2 regions of the Salinivibrio sp. ML323 genome follow, and region 2 is predicted to be linked to the other one. Evidence: riboswitches for the same ligand, from Rfam matches in the RefSeq annotation. Region 2 holds a riboswitch; the other holds the start of a gene.

Region 1 (3,219 bases), on a different contig from region 2:
TGGCGGCAAAAGGGGTGTGTGGCCTCTTTCCTGCCAATAGCATTGATGATGATATTGAGGTCTATGAGGATGGGTCTCGCCAAGCGACGCTCACTATACTGAACCACTTGCGCCAGCAAACGAAAAAGCCACGTGGTGCCAACTATTGCTTGTCGGACTTTATTGCGCCAAAAAGCAGTGGCCAGCCGGATTGGATTGGCGCATTTGCGGTCACAGGTGGTATTGGCGAATATGCCCTGGCGGAAGAATACAAAGCGAAAGGGGATGATTATAACGCGATCATGATCCAGGCGGTCGCCGATAGACTCGCAGAAGCCTTTGCAGAGTATCTCCATCAGCAAATTCGAATCACCTTGTGGGGCTATGCGCCCGATGAGACGCTCGATAACGACGCGCTGATCCGCGAGCAATACCAAGGGATCCGGCCAGCGCCGGGTTATGCCGCCTGTCCTGAACACAGTGAGAAAGGCAAAATTTGGCAATTGCTGTCGGTAGAAGCGCATACGGGGATGACACTCACTGAAAGCTACGCGATGTGGCCGGGGGCGTCGGTCTCAGGTTGGTATTTTTCCCACCCTGAGTCACGCTACTTTGCGGTGGCGAAGATCCAAAACGATCAGCGAGACAGCTATGCAGCACGCAAAGGGTGGAGCAGCGAAGAAGCGGAAAAATGGCTCGGGCCGAACTTAAACGGCTAACGAAAGAAGCCAGCACATTAGCTGTGCTGGCTTCTTTATTATTCAAATAAGTCCGCGTGTAACCGCTGCACCACCTGGGTGGCATCGTCATCTTCAACCACCACACAGACATTGTGGTTGCTGGCACCGTAGCAAATCATGCGTAGTTTGTGTTGTGCTAAGGCACTGAACACCGGCGCTGTCGCGCCAGCAGTATGATTCATCTCGTTGCCAATCAGCGCCACCACCGCCAGGTTCTCGCAGATCTCGACATGACATAACTGGGTCAGTTCGGCGATAGCCGCTTCTGGCAGCTGCGGTGCGTCGCCCTGAGTGTTGGTTTGATCAAGGGTTAAAGCGACACTGACCTCCGAGGTGGTGATCAAGTCTACCGAGATTTCAAATCGTGCCAAAACCTCAAATACTTTGGCCAAAAAGCCATATGCATGGAACATGTTTAAGCTGGTCAGTGTCACCATGGTTTGGTTTCGACGTAAGGCGACGGCACGAAACAGCGGTGCCGAGTGCGCTTGTTCGCGGATCCAGGTACCGCCTTGCTCAGGCGCGCTCGCAGCCCCGACAAACACAGGAATATGTTGGCGCACTGCAGGCACTAAGGTGGATGGGTGAAGGATTTTGGCACCAAACGTGGCCATTTCTGAGGCTTCGCTAAAACTAATTTCACTGATTGGGCGCGCTTGGTCGGCAATCCGCGGGTCGGTGGTATAAATCCCCGGTACATCAGTCCAAATGGCCAAACTCTCTGCGTTCACGGCTTCGGCGAACAGTGCGGCGCTGTAGTCGCTACCACCACGGCCTAAGGTGGTGGTTTGTCCGTGGGCATCCGCGCCGATAAACCCTTGGGTGACCACTCGGTGTGTGGCTAAATGCGGAAGCAATTGGTCGTGGCACTGTGTTTGCGTCTGCTGTGGGTCAGGCTGGGCACAGCCAAACTGGCTGTCGGTGCGCAGCAATTCACGCGCATCGGCCCGTATTGTTGCCATACCTCGGCTGTTGAGTAAATGGGTGAAAATATGGGTCGAGATCAGCTCGCCGCAGGCCACCAACGCATCGGTTAAGGCCGAATCCGGAGTGGCAGCTGCTTTTTCGGCATACTCGGCAATGGCGAGATGCCAGTGGTCGACGGCTGTTTGCGTGTTTTGGCAATCAGGAAGTTGCTGCAATATTGCTTGGTGAATGGCATGAATGGCGTCTAATTTGGCTTGGCGCGCGTCAGGGTCGCTGATCCCTTTTGCCAGCGCGACCAAATGATTGGTCACACCGGCGCACGCACTGATCACGATTAAACGGGTTTGCGGGTTTTGCTCGATAACAGCGGCGCTTTGCTGCATCGCCGCTAGCGTCCCGACACTGGTGCCGCCAAACTTAGCGACTGAAATTGATGGTAATGGCCTCACGTCCTTTCCCCTCTCTGGCTAGCAGAGTCAAAAAATTAAAAATGATGGGGAACATCAGAAGTCACATCGTGACCGCGATAAATACCGCGACAAGGTAGGAAGAGCAAACGGCAGGTGTAGTCTGCCAGAAGCGCTCCACCTGTCTGTCCATATGGATGACAAGTGACAGCCTGAAGGATTCAGCCTTCAAGGCCGGCAGCGTATCGACCCCGAACGTACGCCACCTCGGCATTGTCTCCCCTGGTTATCATGCTTAGGAGTGGGGCTCCGCTTGATAACTGCCTGAGAAATGCACCTCTTCTGCATGTTCAGTCATGGGTCGGTGACCGCATGAACAGTTTTAACATTACGGGTGTGATCGCAGGGTGTCAACCGTGTTTTTACGCTCGATAGGAGCGCTGCCCAGCGCCTGCCTCTCACCCAGGCAAGAAAAGGCCATTGCCCATTATCGACCCTGACAAGAAAAGCAAATCGACGCTAGCGATCACACAGTTCATGTGCCAGAGGCTAGGGGGATGGCGAAAAAATATGCTATAACGGTGAGCTTCGGTACCAACAACAAGGATTCGTGATGGCTCGTGCAATTTCCGATATTCAGTCTTTTCAACCTGTCGCTCGCACACTGATGGGGCCAGGCCCTTCTGACATTTATCCATCGGTGCTGCAATCATTGAGTAAGCCGACATTGGGGCATCTTGATCCCTTATTCATTGCCATGATGGATGAGGTCAAGCAGCTGCTGCAGTACGCTTTTCAAACCGAAAATCCGTTTACCATTGCGGTCTCTGCCCCCGGGAGTGCCGGGATGGAAGCCTGTTTTGTCAATTTGGTGGAGCCTGGCGACACAGTGATCGTGTGTCGCAATGGCGTGTTTGGCGACCGGATGCGAGAAAACGTGGAACGCTGTGGCGCACACGCGGTGATGGTTGATGATGCTTGGGGCGATCCGGTCAATCCTGAAAAGGTTGAAGCGGCTTTGAAAGCGCACCCGGAGGCTAGCATTGTCGCATTTGTCCATGCTGAGACGTCCACAGGCGCTTGCTCAGATGCACAGGCCCTTGCCACCTTGGCGCGCGAGCATGGCTGCCTCACTATTGTCGATGCGGTGACCTCACTCGGTGGCG
Region 2 (3,219 bases):
TTCAAACAGCTCACCACGAAAATCTGTTCTTAACCCGTAGCACAATACGGGGATCCGCAGCTTATCCACCACATCAGTCAGCTCGAGCACTTGCTGTTTGGTTAAAAATTGGCTCTCATCAATCAATAAACAGTCAACTTTCTCTTGCGCCAAGATGGTCGCGACGTGTTCGAACAGCGACGTTTGATTGTCATACAGGTGGGCATCAGCTTCTAAGCCAATTCGCGAACTGATTTTTCCAACCCCATAGCGGTTATCAATCGCGGCGGTAAAAAGTAGAGGCTGCATACCGCGCTCTTGGTAGTTAAAGGCCGATTGTAACAAGGTGGTCGACTTACCCGCGTTCATTGCCGAATAATAAAAGTATAACTGAGCCATAACTGTCTCTACACCTAATGCCCATTGTGGGCGAGCTGGATTAAATAAACAGGCATGCTACCGCACTAGCAGAAAAAGAAAAGCCCCGCCAAGGCGAGGCTAGATAATTAACCGACCAATTTACACGGGCGCTTTTTAAGCCACATTAACCCAGCACATAGTGCAACGAACGCAAACACGGTCGTCACCAATGACCAGAGAAGTGACGCGGTAAAGCCTAACACCACGAAGCCGACGGTTGAGACAATCGCCCCACCAATGGCATAAGGGAGCTGAGTCGCGACGTGGTCAATATGTCCACATCGTGCCCCTGTTGAAGACAAGATAGTGGTATCAGAAATCGGTGAGCAATGATCGCCAAATACCGCCCCTGCCAATACTGCTGAGAGCATAGGTAGCATCAGTGCAATGTCTGTCGCCGCGGCAAGATCGCCCGCGATAGGAAGCATAATACCGAACGTTCCCCACGACGTCCCTGTGGCAAAGGCCATCACTGCCGCCAACAAGAAGAGCACTACAGGCAAGAGTTGCGCCGGTAAGTTCCCCTCCACTAAGGACGACAAATATTGACCTGTTTGTAGGTCGCCAATAATATGACCAATCGACCAAGCAAATAACAGAATGAGGATAGCGCCAAACATAGACTTTGCGCCCACCCAAAGGGTTTTCGCAATATCTGATACCGCTATACCTTGTTTCGCTGTCATCACCAAGGATACGGCTAAACCCGCGAGTCCACCCCATAGCAATGACATCCCGACATCGGTATTTTCAAACGCCCCGAGCAGAGAAAAGGATTGATCCTCGGCTGCCAATGCCAACCCGCCGGTATATAACATTGCACCCACCGTCGCCACGACGAGTACAATAATGGGGGCGACCAAATCAGCCACGCTGCCTTTATCACTTTCCTCAATCCCTAGGTCGTCGCAAATATCAGCGCAGTTTTCACTTTCATCGCCCAGTCGACTGCCTTTTTTCGCCTGATATTCAAACTGACGCATCGGGCCAATATCCAGTTGAAACCAAACCACCGCAAACACTAGCAGCAAGGCAAAAATGGCGTAAAAGTTCATTGGGATCATGGTGACAAATGCCCCTAGCGCCGTGTAATCCGTGACGCCATGTGCCACCAAAATAGAGCCAATCACGGTAATGATATAAGCCCCCCAGCTTGATGCCGGCGTGATCACACACATAGGGGCGGCCGTGGAATCAAGAATGTAAGCCAGTTTCGCTCGCGAGACGTGAAACCTATCTGTGACAGGGCGAGAGACGGCCCCCACCGCTAAGCTGTTGAAATAATCATCAACAAAGATAAATACGCCGAGAAACGCCGCGAGCAGTTTCGCCCCACGTTTACTCTTGATCCGGCTTTGCGCCCAATTGGCAAACGCGCGGGTACCTCCAGAAAGAGACAGAAGCGCGGTGATCATCCCGAGTAAAATAAGAAACGCGAGAATACTTAAGTTCCAACTATTTAAGCCTCCATCAGCGATAAATAGCCCAGTAATCACCTCAAGCAGGTACTGTCCGGAAGAGAGGATAGAAAAATCGGTCAGTAATACCGTACCCAGTACGATTCCCATACCCAAGGACAATAAAACCCGTCGTGTAGCAATCGCGAGGCCCAGAGCCAATAAAGGGGGAAGCAGTGATAAAGCGGATGAAGAAAAATCTGTTAAGTTCATGATCTCAGTGTCAACCAGGTGGTTGGAGATCTACTGCAGAAATGAAGACGGTAAGGCGTGGTATCACACGGCAAACAGCTTGCCTCCTACATACAGTAGCGCTCCATAGTGTATTTCCAAGTACTATGGCAGTGCTGCCCCTATTCGGTAACAGCCCCAGCTCAATCGGTGTGATGACCTGATTGGCTTCGGCGTTGCTTCCTTTTATGCACTCTCATCGGAATCACCCTCTTGTGCACGACTGATAAACAACGCACCTCTACGTTAAGCGTGGTGCATTCTACACAACGTGCTTACCATCGCAACTCTTTATGGTTGAAAAAGCATCGACTAAACCCCAGCTTACGCGGTGCCAATAAAATACGTCTCATCTTCTATTTTTTTAGACATTCGCTTCAAAAAGACAATAGAATTAAAGTCAAATTTGCAGTTAACTTGCAATTAATGCGCAATATGACGTATTAATATAGGCCATATTGTATATTTCAATTATACTGCTATCATTCTTTCAATTAACATATAAATCAAATAGGAACCAATAATGTCTGATGCAATGAAAGCCTTACTCAATTTGCGTAGCTTGCGCGCACTTGCCAAAGAAATGTCAACCGAACAACTTAATGAAGCATTAGAAAAACTTCAAACGGTTGTCGAAGAGCGTAAAGAGCTTGACCGTCAAGCCGAGGCAAAAGAAAAAGAACGTTTAGAGAAGTTAGAAAAATACCGTGCTATGTTAGAAGCCGACGGTATTGGCCCAGAAGAAATCGTGGCATTGTTAGGTGGTGCTTCGAAGAGTAAAGCCTCGGGTAAACGCGCAACACGTCCAGCAAAATATCAATATACGGGCGAAGATGGCTCACAAAAAACCTGGACGGGCCAAGGCCGCATGCCTAAAGTGATTCGCGAAGCGATTGAAAGCGGCGCGGCCAAGCAAGAAGACTTCCTCATCCCAGGTCAGGAAGCCTAAGTCCATATTCCCGCATAAAAAAAGAGGCGCTCAGCCTCTTTTTTTTATCCCTTAACCAAATTTAATTCTGTCCGCCAAATGGCTCACCGCTAACGCAAAGTAGTGCGAGCGATTCCATTTCAATAAGCTCTGGTAGTTATTATAAACAAGATAAGCCCTGCCTTTACCATCATCAGGCTGAAT

The links. Region 2 has a riboswitch for lysine ahead of BZG13_RS05180 (Na+/H+ antiporter NhaC family protein). Riboswitches for the same ligand answer to the same signal wherever they lie in the genome.
Region 1: linked by a shared signal. The riboswitch ahead of lysC (lysine-sensitive aspartokinase 3) and the one ahead of BZG13_RS05180 (Na+/H+ antiporter NhaC family protein) in region 2 are both predicted to bind lysine.

The regions. Positions count from the first base shown of each region.
Region 1 covers NZ_MUES01000001.1:6,414-9,632, forward strand. The annotation lists gene metH (methionine synthase) at 1-698, shown strand, start outside; gene lysC (lysine-sensitive aspartokinase 3) at 737-2,095, opposite strand; lysine riboswitch at 2,216-2,403, opposite strand; gene BZG13_RS00045 (pyridoxal-phosphate-dependent aminotransferase family protein) at 2,667-3,219, shown strand, end outside.
Region 2 covers NZ_MUES01000005.1:49,879-53,097, reverse strand. The annotation lists gene BZG13_RS05185 (thymidine kinase) at 1-378, opposite strand, end outside; gene BZG13_RS05180 (Na+/H+ antiporter NhaC family protein) at 486-2,069, opposite strand; lysine riboswitch at 2,158-2,339, opposite strand; gene BZG13_RS05175 (H-NS family histone-like protein) at 2,611-3,036, shown strand; gene BZG13_RS05170 (lytic murein transglycosylase) at 3,088-3,219, opposite strand, start outside.